4 regions of the Streptomyces chrestomyceticus JCM 4735 genome follow, and region 1 is predicted to be linked to each of the others. Evidence: riboswitches for the same ligand, from Rfam matches in the RefSeq annotation. Region 1 holds a riboswitch; each other region holds the start of a gene.

What was found. Region 1 has a riboswitch for cobalamin ahead of nicT (Nickel transporter NicT). Riboswitches for the same ligand answer to the same signal wherever they lie in the genome.
Region 2: it holds a riboswitch for cobalamin, as region 1 does, so the genes downstream of both, EJG53_RS13585 (ribonucleoside-diphosphate reductase subunit alpha) here and nicT (Nickel transporter NicT) in region 1, are expected to answer to the same signal.
Region 3: it holds a riboswitch for cobalamin, as region 1 does, so the genes downstream of both, EJG53_RS35980 (ABC transporter substrate-binding protein) here and nicT (Nickel transporter NicT) in region 1, are expected to answer to the same signal.
Region 4: it holds a riboswitch for cobalamin, as region 1 does, so the genes downstream of both, EJG53_RS36005 (GHMP family kinase ATP-binding protein) here and nicT (Nickel transporter NicT) in region 1, are expected to answer to the same signal.

The regions. Positions count from the first base shown of each region.
Region 1 is NZ_BHZC01000001.1:6,601,994-6,606,159, reverse strand. Features, by position in the region: gene EJG53_RS28900 (FecCD family ABC transporter permease) at 1-468, opposite strand, end outside; gene EJG53_RS28895 (ABC transporter substrate-binding protein) at 468-1,637, opposite strand; cobalamin riboswitch at 1,776-1,988, shown strand; gene nicT (Nickel transporter NicT) at 2,020-3,189, shown strand; gene EJG53_RS28885 (VOC family protein) at 3,343-3,843, opposite strand; gene EJG53_RS28880 (DoxX family protein) at 3,915-4,166, opposite strand, start outside.
Region 2 is NZ_BHZC01000001.1:3,291,544-3,295,709, forward strand. Features, by position in the region: gene EJG53_RS13580 (TolB-like translocation protein) at 1-1,042, opposite strand, end outside; cobalamin riboswitch at 1,399-1,561, shown strand; gene EJG53_RS13585 (ribonucleoside-diphosphate reductase subunit alpha) at 1,719-4,157, shown strand; gene EJG53_RS13590 (ribonucleotide-diphosphate reductase subunit beta) at 4,160-4,166, shown strand, end outside.
Region 3 is NZ_BHZC01000001.1:8,215,502-8,219,667, forward strand. Features, by position in the region: partial or broken gene EJG53_RS35975 (FecCD family ABC transporter permease) at 1-803, opposite strand, end outside; gene EJG53_RS35980 (ABC transporter substrate-binding protein) at 800-1,768, opposite strand; cobalamin riboswitch at 1,879-2,062, opposite strand; gene EJG53_RS35985 (class I SAM-dependent methyltransferase) at 2,158-2,907, opposite strand; gene EJG53_RS35990 (MFS transporter) at 2,876-4,166, opposite strand, start outside.
Region 4 is NZ_BHZC01000001.1:8,220,786-8,224,951, reverse strand. Features, by position in the region: gene EJG53_RS36010 (cytochrome P450) at 1-1,042, opposite strand, end outside; cobalamin riboswitch at 1,558-1,782, shown strand; gene EJG53_RS36005 (GHMP family kinase ATP-binding protein) at 2,002-2,910, shown strand; gene EJG53_RS36000 (cysteine synthase family protein) at 2,907-3,950, shown strand; gene EJG53_RS35995 (ATP-grasp domain-containing protein) at 3,947-4,166, shown strand, end outside.

The DNA of each region.
Region 1 (4,166 bases):
CGCGGCCACCGCGCCCAGCGAAGCGCCGTTCGAGATGCCCAGCAGGTACGGGTCCGCCAGCGGATTGCGCACCAGCGCCTGGGTGGCCGTACCGACGAGCCCGAGACCCGCGCCGACCAGCGCGGCGAGCAGCGCCCTCGGGACGCGAAGCTGCCAGACGATCAGATCGTCCGTACCCGGCCGGGGCGGCTCGCCCCCCAGCCGCCGGAACACCACCGACCACACCTCGGCCGGGGCGATGTCGGTAGCACCGAGTGCGACGGCCGCGGTCAGCGCGGCGAGCAGGGCGACCAGCAGCCCGAGGGCGAGCCAGCGGGTACGGGCCTGGCCGGCTGCCCGTCCTTCAGCTCCTCCGGCCCGCCCGGCGGCCTGCTCAGGAGGCTGCTCGACGGCCTGCTTAGGGGCCTGCTCGACGGCCTGCTCGGGAGCCTGCTCGACGGCCTCTTGCCTCTCACCCGGCGATGCCATCAGTGGCCCGCCCGGGACCCGGTCCCTGCCGCTGCCCCTGCCCCTGCCCCTGCCCCTGCCCCTGCCAGCCGATCCGGGTAGAGCGTCGCCGCGATCCGCCGCACCGTATCGGCATTGCCCACCCCGGCGATGGTCGTCTGCTCCGAGCCGATGCGCAGGAACTTCCCTTCCCGCACCGCGCGCAGTCCCGCCGTGGCCGGGAATTCCCTGAGGAACTTCGCGGCCTCGTCGAATGCCTTCTCGGTGGCCGCGGCACTTCCCCGGTTCCGTACGCCGAGCTGGATCCAGTCCGGGTTCTTCGCCACCACGTCCTCCCACGACACCGGCCGGAAATCGCTCGCGCAGTCCGCGAAGACGTTCTGTGCCCCGGCCTCGGTCAGCACCGCGTTAGCCACCTGCCGGTTGCAGACCGCGACGGGCTGTTTCGTCCCCGCGTCGAAGTCGAAGAAGAAATACGACGGCCGCTGCGCCGCGGGCACGTCAGCGAGGGCCGTACGTACCGAAGAAACCTTCTTCTCCATCTCCGCCACCAGGTGCACCGCACGTCGCGAGGTGCCCGTGAGCTGCCCGAGCCGCCGGATGTCGCCTTCCACCGCGGACAGGTCCTGCTGCGGCACCTTCTTGCGCGGCGCACAGGCCGTAGAAGCCAGATAGACGTGCTTGATGCCCGCCGCGGCGAATTCCTCCTCGGTCGGACCGGCCGCCGCACCCCCCATGGCGCCCATGGAAGCGAACGTGTCGATATAGACATCAGCACCGGAACCGAGCAGCTTCTCCTTCGGAATCACCGTCTTCCCCAGCACCGGGACGCGCTGCGCCCGGGCATCGAGTTCGGGCGGCAACGCGCCCTTCCCCGGCGGGAATCCGGTACCGAAGACCCGGTCGCCCGCCCCCAGCCGGAGCAGCATTTCCAGGCTCGCCGCATTGCTCGTGACAATCTTCCGCGGTGCCTCGGAAAACGTCGTCCGCCGCCCGTCGCAATCGGTGACCGTGACGGGATAGCCTCCCGCTCCGCCACTCTGACCGTCCGCGGCCCCCGCCGCCGTACGCCCGTCGGCACCGCCGCAACCGCTGACCAGCGCGGCCACCGCCAGCACCCCCGCCACCGCCGCCACCGACCGGCCGCACCGCGCCGGCCGGCTCCCGGCCACCGGCTCCACCAGATCCATCCGAGGACGCATACGTCCGCTCTCCCTGCCTCTCGACCGCCCGACGGCCCGCACCTGCGGGCCCGGGACCAGGTAGTCGAGCGGACGGCGCCCCGGGTTCCCGCCGTATTGGTCCGATGACCACAGCGCGGCCGGGCGTTAGAGTGTCCGGGCCGTGGTGTCGGGAAGACCGGTGAAGACCGTCAGGTCCAGACCGGAGCGGCCCTCGCCACTGTGATCGGGAAGTTCCCGCCCCGTTCCGTACGCGCCCCGCGCCCGTACGGAGCCACTGGCCGCAGCCCGCGACCGGGAAGGCAGGGGCGGGCGCGCACACCCGTCAGCCAGGAGACCGGCCACGGCATCTCACGAACTGATCCACGAGGTGCTGGAGCGTGACCACCGGATGCCCCTGTCCACCAATTCCCCTTCCTCTTCTCCTTCCCCCTCCCCCTCACCGTCCCCACCTGCCACTTCCACCCCCCTGCCACTGCCCGGATTCCGCTGGCGGCGGCAGGACACCGTACGGACCGCGGGGCTGATGGCAGTCATAGCCGCCCTGCACGTCGTCGCCTTCGGCGTGCTCTTCCTGCTGGTCGTGCCGCACCACTACACCGTGGGCTCGCAGGTCTTCGGGGTCGGCCTCGGCGTCACCGCGTACACCCTCGGCATGCGGCACGCCTTCGACGCCGACCACATCGCCGCCATCGACAACACCACCCGCAAGCTGATGGCCGACGGCAAGCGCCCGGTCTCGGTGGGCTTCTGGTTCGCGCTCGGGCACTCCAGCGTGGTCGTCGCCATGGCGGCACTGGTCGCCGGCGGCGCACAACTGGCCGGCACCCTGCTCGACGACGGATCGAGCACCCACCAGGTGCTCGGCACCGTGGGCACCACGGTCTCCGGCAGCTTCCTCTACCTCATCGCCGCGCTCAACCTCGTCGCGCTGGCGGGCATCTGGCGGGTGTTCCGGGCGATGCGGGAGGGCCGGTACGACGAGTCGGAGCTGGAGCAGCACCTCGACTCCCGCGGCTTCATGAACCGCGTACTGGGCCGCTTCACCCGCTCCATCACCCGCCCCGGCCAGATGTACCCGCTCGGCCTGCTCTTCGGCCTCGGCTTCGACACCGCGACCGAGGTGACGCTGATGGTGATGGCGGGCAGCGGCGCGGCGGCCGGCCTGCCCTGGTACGCGATCCTGGTGCTGCCGCTGCTGTTCGCGGCGGGGATGAGTTTGTTCGACACGCTGGACGGTACGTTCATGAACTTCGCGTACCAGTGGGCGTTCTCGAACCCGGTGCGCAAGGTCTACTACAACCTCACGATCACCGGTCTGTCGATCGCCGTGGCGTTCTTCATCGGGACCATCGAACTGGTCACCGTGCTGCACGAGAAGCTCAACCTGACGGACGGCGTGACCGGCTGGATCTCGTCGATCGACCTGGACAACGTCGGCTTCATCATCGTCGGCCTGTTCGTGGCGGTCTGGGCGGCGGCGCTGGCGTACTGGCGGCTGGCCGGTGTGGAGAAGCGCTGGTCGGCACGGGCGACGGAGGCGGCCCGAGAGCCCGCCTGACCACTGCCTGAGGCACCTGAACCCGGCGCCACGGCCTCCGCGACGGGAGGCCGTGGCGCCGGGTTCAGGTAGTGGCAGACCCGCCCGCCCTCAAACCGAGGCCATGGCCCGTCCCGCCCTGCCCTCAGACCAAAGTGGTGTCCCGCCCCGCCCTCAGGTCGCCGACCCGGCCGCCGCCCCCGTCTTCAGATCGCGGCCCCAGCGCTCCAGCTCGGCTTCGAGGTCGAGCGGGCGCAGCCGGTCCGGCTCGTCCGGTCCCGGCCACTCCGTACGGGGCACCCGCCACATGACCTCGAACTCGTTGCCGTCCGGGTCCTTGGCGTACAGCGACTTGGACACCAGGTGGTCGGTGGCGCCGACCAGCGCGCCCCGCTCGGCCAAGTCCCTCGCCGTGTCCGCCAGCTCCCCGAGGGTGCCGACCTCCCAGGCCAGGTGGTAGAGCCCCACCCGGCCGTGTTCGGGTCCCGGCGCCCCGGCGCCGACCGCGAACAGCCCGAGATCGTGATCGTTGGCGGTCCCCTCGGCACTGAGGAACGCGGCCCTCCCCGGTATCTCGGTGTCCACCCGGAACCCCAGCGCCTCCGTGTAGAAGGCCACGGCGCGCGCCACGTCCCGTACGTAGAGCACCGCGTGATTCAGCCGCCGCACTGCCACGTCAATCCCTCACCTTCCGCTTCTCTCCACACACACCACTTCACCCGGCTCCCTACGATTCCGCCGGGAGGTCAGTCGCGCACCAGCAGCATCACGAACGCGACGATCACGCCGAACAAGAGGGCAGCCACCCCGTAAGCAAGCCGGTGGTTACGCAGGACCGGAAGCAGCCGGTCGACCGCGTACCGGCCGGGGCCGGTCAGCGCCAGGGCTCCGGCGCCCGCCGTGAGCAGCAGCTCGTACTCGACGCCCTCGGGCGCGAAGAAGCCTCCGCCCCACTTCACCGCCAGCGCGTTCACCATCGTCCCGACGACCGCCGCGCC
Region 2 (4,166 bases), 3.3 Mb from region 1:
CGCGGGACAGCAGCCGGGTGGTGCCGCGTTCCAGGTCGCGGGCGAAGAGGTCGTACGTGCCGTTGGTGTCGTCCGGCACCACGTCGGCGGCCAAGGCGGAGAAGACCGCGTACCGGCCGTCGGGGCTGAGCCGGGGCGACGGCGACACGCCGACCACGGCGCCCGTGGTGCTCAGGCTCGCCACGCGGGTCCGCCCGGTGGCCAGGTCGTGGACGTACAGGGGGTCCTGCGGCGGCGGGCGGCGGAAGCCGGGCCCGGCGGGGGTGAGGTTGGTCGCCTTCGAGGTGAACGCGATCCGGCGGCCGTCGGCGCTGATCGACGGGAAGGCGGACGGGCCGTCCGCCTGGGTGCCGTCGCTCGCCACGCTGACCCGTCGCGTCGTTCCCTTCTGCACATCGTGGACGAAGATGTCCAGGCGCTCGTTGGTGTCACCGGGCACCAGGTCGGGGCGGTAGGAGCCGAAGGCGAGGCGGTGGCCGTCGCCGCTGAGGGCGAAGTTCTGGACCCCGTAACCGTACGGGGACTTCCCGGCGCCCGCCGTGGGGCTCGTGGTGCGCCCGGTGCGGCGGTCGTGGACGAAGACGTCGCCCTCGCCGTTGGTGTCGCCGGGGACCAGGTTCGTCGCGCTGGAGTAGAAGGCCACATACCGCCCGTCGGCGCTGATCTCGGGCGAGCCGGAGAGGGCGTCACCGGGCGTGCCGTCACCGGCGACACTGACCAGGTCGACCTTTCCCGTCCGTAAATCCTTGACGTAGACGTCCTGGTGGCCGTTGGTGTCCGTGGGCCCCAGATTGGTGGCTTCCGAGGTGAATGCCACGAACCGCCCGTTCGCACTGAGCGTCGGATCGCCCGAAAAACCGTTTCCCTGCGTCCCGTCGGCGGCGACGCTGACCCGCTCGGTGGCCGGCACCGCCCGTCCCGCCGCGGCCGCCTGCCCCAACGCGGCCGCCGGCGCCATGGGCAGCACCCCCGCCAGCACGCACGCCCCCACCACCAGCCCCACGACGCGCACGGCGCCCCGCGCCCCACCGGCTCCTCGCATGACTCCCCCTCGCACAAGGCCCCCACCCGCCCCGCCGGACCGACGGAGCAGACAAGGAGCCAATACGCTCCCGGAGTCCCGGTCAACGCGTCAGGGACATTCCGCGCCACCAATACGCCCCCTGCATCAGCCCCCGTCCAGCCCGCGCCGGACAGCCCCGCAGCCCGCCCGGCGGACACGCCGCGACAGGCCCGGCGAAACGCCCGGCACCCGGCCCGGCGTACGGCCGCGGAACCCCGGGAACACCCCCCGAGCCACCGCGTGGCACCCTCTCGGAGGCCCAGGAAAACCCCGGGAAACCGCCCCCGAACGGCCGCCGAATACCACGGCTCCGGACATCCCCGCGCCAACGCGACACAAGATATGGGGGTGGGTGCACGAGGCAGCACAAGATGTATGCTCGTGCTCGCTGTCGTCGCAGGGGAATCCGGTGCGAATCCGGAACTGTCCCGCAACGGTGTACGTAGTGCGCAAACCGCACCCGTGAGTCCGAAGACCTGCCCACAGCACGCCCGCGCCAGGACCGGCGCGGTCGTCGATACGTCCGGGTCTCGCGGGTTGGACCGGTGGACGCTGCGCGGTGTGCCCGCGCGCCCCTTGCCGTGCCGGGGGTGCCGCACGCCCGTACGCGCCCCCTGCCCTCCCCAGGCCCCCGCCGAGTGAGGGAGAGCAGCACGTGACCATCGCGCCAACGGAGCCCGCAGCAGCCGAGCAGGTCGTGCAGCCCGCGAAGGACACGCAGCCCCGGCAGGGCCCCGGCGGCCAGGCCGCGGACGCCCCCGGCGCCGCCCTGCTGCGCACCCTGACCGACCTCACCGTCGACCTGCCCGCCACCGACCCGGGCAAGATCGCCGCCGCCGCGCTGCGCGGCCGCCACCCCGGTTCCGACGAAGCCGAGCTGCGCTCGCTGGCCATGGAGGCCGCGGCCGGCCTGATCGGTGACGAGCCGCAGTACTCCAAGCTGGCCGCCCGCCTGCTGACCCGCGCCATCGCGGAGGAGGCGGCCGCGGAGGGGGCGGTCGCCTTCTCCGCCTCCGTCGCCGTCGGCCACCGCGAGGGCCTGATCGCCGACAGCACGGCGGAGTTCGTCCGCACCCACGCGGCACGTCTGGACGAGCTGGTGGAGCGCGCCCTGACGGACGGCGCCGACGACCGCTTCGGCTACTTCGGCCTGCGCACCCTGCACTCCCGCTACCTGCTGCGCCACCCGATCTCCCGCCAGGTGATCGAGACCCCGCAGCACTTCCTGCTGCGGGTGGCCTGCGGCCTGGCCGAGGACCACAGCGAGCGGGCCCTGGCCGACGTCGCCGAGCTGTACCGCCTGACCAGCACCCTGTCGTACCTGCCCTCCTCGCCCACCCTCTTCAACTCCGGCACCCGGCACCCGCAGATGTCCTCCTGCTACCTGCTGGACTCCCCGCTGGACGAGCTGGACTCGATCTACGACCGCTACCACCAGGTGGCCCGGCTCTCGAAGCACGCCGGCGGCATCGGCCTGTCGTACTCCCGGGTCCGCGCCCGCGGCTCGCTGATCCGCGGCACCAACGGCCACTCCAACGGCATCGTGCCGTTCCTGCGCACCCTGGACGCCTCGGTCGCGGCCGTGAACCAGGGCGGCCGGCGCAAGGGCGCCGCCTGCGTCTACCTGGAGACCTGGCACGCGGACCTGGAGGAGTTCCTGGAGCTGCGCGACAACACGGGCGAGGAGGCCCGGCGCACCCACAACCTCAACATCGCGCACTGGATCCCCGACGAGTTCATGCGCCGCGTCGAGGCGGACGCCGACTGGTCGCTGTTCTCCCCCAGCGACGCGCCCGAACTGGTGGACCTGTACGGCGACGAGTTCGACGCCGCGTACCGCAAGGCGGAGGCCGAGGGCCGCTTCGTCAAGCAGGTCCCGGCCCGGGTCCTGTACTCGCGGATGATGCGCACCCTCGCGCAGACCGGCAACGGCTGGATGACCTTCAAGGACGCCGCCAACCGCACCGCGAACCAGACCGCCGAGCCCGGCAAGGTCGTGCACTCCTCGAACCTGTGCACCGAGATCCTGGAGGTCACCGACGACGGCGAGACCGCCGTCTGCAACCTCGGCTCGGTCAACCTCGCCGCCCACCTGGGTGACAACGGCGAGATGGACTGGGAGAAGCTGGACGCCACGGTCCGTACGGCGGTGACCTTCCTCGACCGCGTGGTGGACATCAACTTCTACCCGACCGAGCAGGCCGGCACCTCCAACTCCCGCTGGCGCCCTGTGGGCCTGGGCCTGATGGGCCTCCAGGACGTCTTCTTCCGGCTGCGGCTGGGCTTCGACTCGCCCGAGGCACGGGAGCTGTCCACCCGTATCTCCGAGCGGATCATGCTCGCGGCGTACGAGGCGTCCGCCGACCTCGCCGAACGGCACGGCCCGCACCCGGCCTGGTCCGCGACCCGTACGGCCCGCGGCGTGCTGCACCCGGACCACTACCCGAACGCCGAGCCACGCTGGGCGGACCGGTGGACGGCGCTGCGCGCCCGTATCGCGGCGACCGGTATGCGCAACTCGCTGCTGCTGGCCATCGCGCCGACCGCCACCATCGCGTCCATCGCGGGCGTGTACGAGTGCATCGAGCCGCAGGTCTCGAACCTGTTCAAGCGCGAGACGCTGTCGGGCGAGTTCCTTCAGGTCAACGCGTACCTGATCGAGGAACTGAAGGCGCTGGGCCTGTGGGACGCGCGCACCCGTGACGCCCTGCGCGAGGCCAACGGCTCGGTGCAGGACCTGGACTGGATTCCCGCCGAGACCCGCGCGCTGTACCGCACGGCGTGGGAGATCCCGCAGCGCGCGCTGATCGACATGGCGGCGGACCGTACGCCCTACCTCGACCAGAGCCAGTCGCTGAACCTGTTCATGGCGTCGCCGACCATCGGCAAGCTCAGCTCGATGTACGCGTACGCCTGGAAGCGCGGCATCAAGACCACCTACTACCTCCGCTCGCGCCCGGCGACCCGTATCGCCCAGTCCGCGCGCGGCACGGGCGGGGGCGCGCAGACCGCTCCCGTACCCGCCCAGGCGGCCGACCCCGAGGCCGTCGCCTGCTCCCTGGAAAACCCCGAGTCCTGCGAGGCATGCCAGTAATCATGACCA
Region 3 (4,166 bases), 1.6 Mb from region 1:
AACATCCGGGCCCGGAACCGGGCCACGTCCAGCCCCATCGTCGTGGCGGCCTCCTCACCCGCCAGCAGCAGGTTCAGCGACCGGGCCTGGACCAGCAGGACGGCGATGCCCAGCAGCAGCGCCAGGCCCGGCAGCCACAGCGTGCTCCACTGCACCCCGCCGAGGCCCCCGAGGGTCCAGGCGAGCACCGCCCGGGCCTCGTTGCCCCGGTCGGAGGTCAGCAGCAGGATGTCCATCACCGCCGTGAGGACCGCCGCCATCGCCACTCCCGACAGCACCAGCCGTACGGAGGTGATGCGCCCGCCGGTACGGGCCGTCGTGTAGACGAGCAGCAGCGTCAGCAGCGCGCCGGCGAAGGCGGCGGCCGACAGCGACACCGGACCGAACAGGGTCACCCCGAAGACGATCACCAGGACGGCGCCCAGGGACGCACCCGAGGAGACGCCCAGCAGATACGGCTCCGCCAGCGGGTTGCGGACCAGTGCCTGCATGGCCGTACCGATCACCGCGAGCCCCGCGCCGGTCACCGCGCCGAGCGCCACCCGCGGCGCCCGTACGTCCAGCACGATGGTCTCGCGCGCCCGGGACCACCCCGGGTCCGGCAGGTCGGCGCCCAGCGCGTGGGTCACGATGCCCCACACCTCACCGGGCGGCACGTGCACCGACCCGATCGCCATCCCCGCCGTGGCGGAGACCAGCAGCAGCACGCCCAGCACGACGAGGGTGACGGCGAAGGACCGGCGGCGCGGCGGCGTCCCGGGCCGGTGCTCGGGGACGGCCGCCGTCCCGGCGGCGGCGGTCACCGGAACCGCTCGGGGTGCAGGGCGCGGGCCAGCTCCTCCACCGCGTACGGCGGCCGCACCCCCACCAGGGTCGCGGTCAGCGGCAGTACGACGAACCGTTTGTTCTTCACCGCGGGCACGTCGGCGAGCGCGGGCTGCGACAGCAGGAACTGCTTCTTCTGCTCGACGCTCCCGGCCCCCGCGTAGTCGTAGATCGCGATGACCTCGGGCTTCCGCTCGACGACCTGCTCCCAGGACGCGTCTCCGAAGACCTTGTCCAGGTCCGCGAACACGTTCCGGCCGCCCGCGCGCTGGATGATCTCGGTGCCGAGACTCTTGCCGCCGGCGGTGAAGGCCGCCTTGTCGCCGCTGTCGTACACGAAGACCGGTACGGCGGGGGCGCCCTTGACCGCCTCGGTGGTCCGGTCCACCCGCGCCTTGAGGCCGGCGGCCAGCTCGGCGGCCCGGTCCCGTACGCCGAAGATGCTGCCGACCGTGCGGACCTCGTCGTACGTGTCCTGCATGGACACCTGCTTCTTCCCGCAGTACTCGCGGTTGAGGTAGGTGTTGATCCCGGCGTCGGCGAACGCCTTGCGCGAGCGGCCCTCGTTCTCGGCGAACGCGCTGGCGTACCCGCCGTAGACGAGGTCCGGGCCGGCTTCCAGCACGGTCTCGAAGGACGGTTCCTTCTTCGCCAGTTGGGGCAGCGCCTCGTAGTCCTTGCGCAGGTGCGGCAGGACGGCCGAGTCGGGGAAGGCGGTGCCGATCATCCGGTCCTTGAGGCCCAGCGCCAGCATCAGCTCGGCGGGGTGCTGGTGGATGGTGAGCACCCGGGAGGGCGGCTTCCGGTAGGTGGTGCGGATGCCGCAGTTGTCGATGGTGACCGGGAAGCCTTTCGCCGCGGTGGCCGCGGGCTCCGCGTCACCCGCGGTGTCCCGCGCCGTGCCGCAGCCGCCCAGCAGTACGGCGGACAGGGCCAGGGCCACCGCCGGTGCCGCGGCGCGCCGGAACCGGCGCCGCCGGGCGGCGGGGGGAGAAAAGGGGGACGGGTCGTGCCGTCGTACACGTAAAGCCTCCTGCGGAGTCCGCGCTCCTCGGAACGGGCCCGCGACAGGCCAGTGTTCTGACTCCCGGATCGACGTTCCCCCGGCCGCCCCGCGCCGCGCGCGGTGGCCCGAACTGCCTGATGAAAGGTCACTCCCCGGTCACAGTGGCGGGACCGCGCCGGACTCGCACCGGCTTCCTGTCTCCCGTCGCGGTGATGACCAGGTGATATTACGGTCGGCCGGACCGTGGGCAAAGGGCGCGCGTACGGTTCCGCGCGCCGTCCGCGGTGTACGGGCGCCGGGCCCCGCCGTGCGGCCCGGCGCCCCGGTCACGCCGCGCGGACCGCCCGGAGCACCAGCCGCTCGGCGTCCTGGTCGTACGGGCGGCCGTCGAAGCCCCCGAAGACCTCGATCTCCTGGAAGCCCGCCTCCCCGGCCATCCGCCGCAACTCCACGGCGCTGTAGACGAACCAGACCAGGCTCGTCCGCGTCACCCGGTCGCCCCGTACGAGCACCCAGTCGCTGCGCAGCCGTGCCCAGTCGTCCAGCACCGTGTCGGTCTGCACCAGCAGGTCGTCGCCGCGCTGTACGACCTTCGGCGGTGTGACCCTACGGGCCAGCAGTTCCTTTCCGGCCATGTCCAGCAGCAGGGTCCCGCCGGGTGCCAGGCAGTCGTGCATCGTGCGCAGCACCCGGGCGTTGTCGGCGGGGTCCTCGAAATAGCCGAACGAGGTGAACATGTTGAGGACCACGTCGAAGGCCCCGGGCTCGGAGAACTCCCGCATGTCGGCCTGGACGTAGCGGGCGGTGACTCCGGCGTCGGCGGCCCGCTTCCTGGCCCGGTCCAGCATCGCCGGGCTGCGGTCGACCCCCGTCACACCGAAGCCCCGGCGGGCGAGCGGAACGGTGAACACCCCTGGACCGCAGCACAGGTCCAGCACCCGGGCCCCGGCCGGGAAGGACAGCAGGGGAGAGGTGTCGAGCAGCTCCTCGGCCTGGGTGTAGCGGCTGTCGGAGAAGAGGAAGTCGTAGAACTCGGTCCAGAAGTCATCGTCCTGGAATCCGCCCGTGTGCGTCATCGGGTACCGGTGTTCCTTCCATGAGGTCCGTGAGGGGGGTGGCGGGGGTGAGGTCGTCAGGGGCGGCGGGAGCGGTGCCCTGCCCGCGCCGCAGGGCGAGCAGGAGCGGCGGCAGCAGGACGCACTGGGCCGCGGCGAACAGCCAGAACCAGCCGGCGTGCCCGGCGCGTTCGCCGAAGCCGTAGAGCTGTCCGCCCAGCACGCCGCTGGCGCAGGCGCCCAGACCCGCGGCGAGCCGCTGCTGTCCGAAAACCACGGCGTCCGAGCGGGGGCTGCGGCGCAGGGCCTCCAGGTCGTTCTTGAGGAAGAGCACGATGTCGCCGAGCGTGATGAGGACACCGCCCGCCAGCAGGGCGGTTCGCGTACCGGCCGCCAGGACCGCCATCCCGGCGGCCAGTCCCGCGAACCCGACCGCCAGGGCGACGGGATAGCGCATCCGCCGGATGGCGCCCGACGCGAGCGGCTGGACGACGATGACCAGGAGGAAGCAGGTCAGCAGCACCAGGCTGTAGAACTCGCTGGAGGCGCGCTCGACGGCGTACACGGCGAGGTAGTGCTGGAAGTGGAAGTAGAGGTAGAACGCCAGGCCGTTGGCGACGAAGGGGAGGACGGCGATACCGGTGAGCAGGCCCTGGCCGGCCGCCGGCGCGCTGCCGGACCGTTCCTTCTCCGGCCCCACCGCCGGCAGCCGCGCATGCCCCACGGCCACCACGGCGAACAGCGCCGTCACGACGAGGAACAGCGGGGCAGGAGACGACAGTACGAACGGGCCCGCGACGAGCGGGCCCACGGCCATCCCCGCGTTGAGCGCCGCGTTGCCCGCGGACAGGAACGCGGGACGACGCTCCTCGGCCACACCGTGCACCAGGTACGCCTTGTTGGCCGGCAGGTACAGCGCGGCGCCGCAGCAGGTCAGGATCAGCGCCGCCACCGCCACCGGCGGCCACCGCAGCGCCGCCAGGAACGCCGCGAAGCCCGCCGTACGGATCACCAGCGCCCACAGCATCGTGCGCCGCAGCCCCACCCGGTCGGCGAGCGCCCCGCCGAGCACCCCTCCCGAGAACTGCACGAGGGACGCGGCGGCCAGCACCACACCGACCGCCCCGAGCCCCATGCCCAGCCGCTCGTGAAGGAAGACCGACATGAACGGCAGGACCATGAAACTGCCGAGCGGGATGAGGAAGGAGCTGAGCAGCAGGAAGCGCAGCGGCCCGGTGAGGCTGGACAGCGCGGTGCGGAACTTCGGGCCGCCGTCCGTG
Region 4 (4,166 bases), 1.6 Mb from region 1:
GGTTCATGTGCACGGCCCAGAACGGGTAGAACACCGTCGTCCCGGCCGGGAGTTCGTAGTCGCCCAGGACGAGCGGCCCGGCCGTCTCCCGCGCGCCGTACGGGCCGGGCGGGTAGAGCCGCATCGCTTCCTTCAGGACCATGTCCAGGTAGCTGAGGTGCCGCAGGTCGGCGTACTCGGGCACGGCACGGTCACCGAGTACGCGGTCCAGTTCGGCGGCGACCCGCTCGGCCGCCTCGGGGTGACGGCCCAGGAGGTACAGGGTCCAGGAGACGGCGACTCCGGTGGTGTGGTGGGCGGCCAGCAGCGTCATCATGACGGTGTCGCGGATGCGCGCGGGCCGCTCACCGGCCTCGACCAGTGCCCCGACGAGATCGCTGCGGTCCGCACGGCCCCCGGAGTGGTGCGCCGCGACCACCCGGTCGACCGTCGCGCGCAGGTAGGCGAGGGCCCGGGCCGCCCGCTCGGCGCGTTCCTCCTTTGTGCCCGGTACCGGCACCTGGTAGAGCCGCCCCAAATACTCGGTGAGCACCTCCTCGAAGGCCGTGACGACGCCCTCCGGGTCCGCGGCCTCGCCCTCCAGCGCGTAAGCACAGATCATCCGGAGCGACAGCTCGGTGAGGCCCTTCTGCAGCGCTACGGGCCCGTGGCCCGCCTGCTCGCCCCAGTGGTCGGCGAGTCCGGCCGCCAGCGCGGTGAACCGCTCGAAGTGCCGCTCGTGGGACGGGCGTCCGGCCAGCACCGACAGCAGGACACGCCGCCAGGGGGTGTGCTCCTCGGCCGGCATCACCTGCAAGTTGCCCGCCTCGCACAGCGGGGCCAGGAACGCGAACAGCCGCTCCGGCCGTTTGTCGATGTGGGCCGTGGCCTCCAGCAGTACGGGGTCGGCGACCGACACGGCCGTCTCCGCGCCCGGCAGTTGGAACCGTACGACGGGCCCGTACTCCGCGTGCAGTCGCAACTGGTAGGTGTGCAGTCCGCCCGCCGCGGCGACCGCCCCCGCCCCGCCGTCCGGCCGGGGCTCGGGTCCAGGGATCCGCATGGCCAACGCCTCCTGACTGACAGCCCGGCCCCGCCGTGCGGAGTGGCCCGCACGGCGGGAGTGAGCTTCCATCATCGTCCGTCACCGGCGGCCGGGGGCCTTCCGGCTCGCCTCGTCCGCGTAGATCTGCTGGTAACTGTCCTGGCCGAAACCGGCGTCGCCCGAGTCCTTGATCTGACGCTCCTCTAGCGTGCCGGGCGGGCCGGCCGATGGTGAGGGGAAGGAGTCCGATCACGGGCCACATCGGCCCCAGGGCTCCCGTGCGGCTCTCCAGCTGAGGGCCCGGAGGCTCAAATCGGCCACCGGGTCCAGCGGGTGGATCTGTTGCGGGACCGTGAGGAGACGTACTGACATGACATGTTTGAGGCGGGGCACGGGCGGTGTGCTGCACCGCAGGATCGCTGGTGACAGGCTCCCGCGGGCCGCGCGCCCGTACTGCACACTTCCCGCGCCTGTCAGCGGCACCAATCGAGACAACCACACAGACCTCTCTGTTGCGGTGGCGGGAACGCCTCTACGCTGATGTGCGCAGTCGGTTCGCGCCACTCTCCGTGGGGCGTCGTAAGAGGGAACCCGGTGGAAATCCGGGACTGTCCCGCAGCGGTGAGTGGGAGCGAAAGCCGCCGATGGAGCACCGGACCCGGTCGAAGGGTGCGGGAAGCGGTGGCCGGTAGCTGTTGCCGGAAGGCCCGGCCGACATGCCCATGAGTCCGGATACCTGCCACTGCGCGCGTACGGGCGAGGACCGGCGTACGCGCTGTCCACGGTGACCTCGAGGGCTGGGTCGGCGGTGCAGGCGGAGCAACGCGCGTCCCGGCGCGGCCGCCCTCTCACTCACCGGCCGAAATCCTCGGGCCGGGTGCGGCGAGAGAGGGCGTGTTCGTGAGCGAGGAATACCGCAGGGAATGTCTCCGGGGCGGCCGACGGCCGGGCCCGGCACGGCCGTTGTACGGTGCCCGATGCTGACCACCCCCGACGGCGCCCCGGCACGGTGGGTCTCCGGCGTCTGCCAGGGGACGCTGGGCGAGCTGTTCCAGGGCCCGCTGCGCCCCGGCGGTGACGCGGACATCGCGATCGTCTCGTTCCCCGTGGACCGGCACTCCTGGGTGTACTTCTCGCCGGACGCCGTCCCCGGCGACGAACCGCACGCCGCAACGCCCGACGCACCGCCCCTCGGCGCGAAGGCGGCCACGGCCGCGCGGCTCTTCCTGGAGCACTTCGGCCGGACGCTGCCGCCGGGCCGCTGGAGTTCCCACTCGGACCTGCACGTCGGGGTGGGCATGGCCAGTTCGACGGCGGACATCGTGGCGACCCTGCGCTGCCTGTTCCGGCTCTTCTCGCTGCCGTACGACACCGGGGCCGTCCTCCGCGTCCTGTCGGCGATAGAGCGCGCCGACAGCGTGTTCCTCGACGAGTTCGCGCTCTACCTGAGCGGACGGCACCGGGTCGTACGGCGGCTGGGCACCGGCATCGGCTTCCACACCGCGTTCGTCATGGAGCCGGGCACGGTGGACACCGCCGCGGTGACACCGGTGCTGCGGCGGCACTACCGGCGCTGCGCCACGGAGTACGAACGGTGCCTGACCGACCTCCTGAAGGGCTTCGCCTCCGGCGACCCGGCAGCCGTGGCCCGGGCCGCGACCTTCAGCAGCGCGCTGTCCCAGGAGGTGCTGCCCAAGCACACCTTCGAGACCGTCCTGGCCCACCGCGAGGAGTTCGGGGCGGACGGCGTCTTCGTCGCCCACACCGGATCGCTCGTCGGTTACCTCTTCAGCGGCCGGCCGGCGCCGTCCCTGAAGGGCGAGCTGTCCGCCTTCTTCCGTTCGCTCGGTCACCAGTGCTCTTTCGCCCAAGGAGGCTACGCGTGACACCTTCCGACACAGTCGGCACCCATCCCCACATAGCCGACGCCCTCAAGAGACCCGACCTCGTCCAACTGACGGACGGCATGGTGCTGCTGCGGTTCGAGTCGATGAAGATCTACTCCGCGCTGGCGGCCGTCCGGCGGCTGCTCGACCGGGGCACCGTCCGTACCGGGCAGACCCTGATAGACAGCTCCAGCGGCATCTACGCCTACGCCCTGGCGCTGGCCTGCCACCGCTACCGCCTGCGCTGCCACATCGTGGCCTCGACCACCGTGGACGCCACCACCCTCGCCCAACTGGAGATCCTCGGCGCGACGGTCGAGCAGGTCAGACCGTCGAAGAACCTCAAGCTCGACCAGGAGCTGCGGGTCCGGCGGGTCCGGGAGATCCTCGCCGAACGGCCCGACGTCCACTGGATGCGGCAGTACCACGACGACATCCACTACCTGGGCTACCAGGAGGTCGCCGACCTGGTGACCAGGGCCCTGCCGGGCCGCACCCCGACGGTCGTCGGCGGCGTCGGGTCGGGAGCCTCGACCGGCGGCCTGGTGCGGCATCTGCGCCGCCGCGATCCCGGTGTCCGGCTGGTCGGGGTGCAGCCGTTCGGCAGCGTCACCTTCGGGAGCCAGGACCACCACGACCCGGAAGCCATCATCGCCGGCATCGGTTCCTCGATCCCCTTCGACAACGTCCGCCACCAGTTGTACGACGCGGTCCACTGGATGGACTTCACCCACGCCATGTCCGGCGCCGTCGCCCTGCTGCGCGAGCACGCCGTCTTCGCCGGGCTGTCCACCGGCGCCGCCTACCTGACCGCCACCTACGAGTCCCGCCGCCACCCCGACCGGCTCCACCTGGTGATCGGTGCCGACACCGGCCACCGCTACGTGGAACGGGTCTACGCCCGCCACCGGGAGGCCGTGGACCTGGCCGCACTGAAGCCGGCCGAGGTCGGCAGCCCCGAGGAGATGTCCATGCCCTGGTCGACGATGGCGTGGAACCGCGCCCCCTGGCCGTCCCGCCGTGCGGAGGCGCGCGCATGACCGTGGTCTGCCTGGAAGCGCTCACCTTCGGGCTGGGCCACCTGACGCGCGCCGCCGCCCAGTTGGGCGAGCCGCTGCGGCTGCTGACCCGCGACCCCGCGTACTACGCGTACGAGCTGGAGCGGCTGCCCGCGGGCGCCCTCGACGTGGTGGAGACCGACACCTTCGACACGGAACTGGTGGCGGAACAACTCGGCCGGATCCCGGACCTGCGGG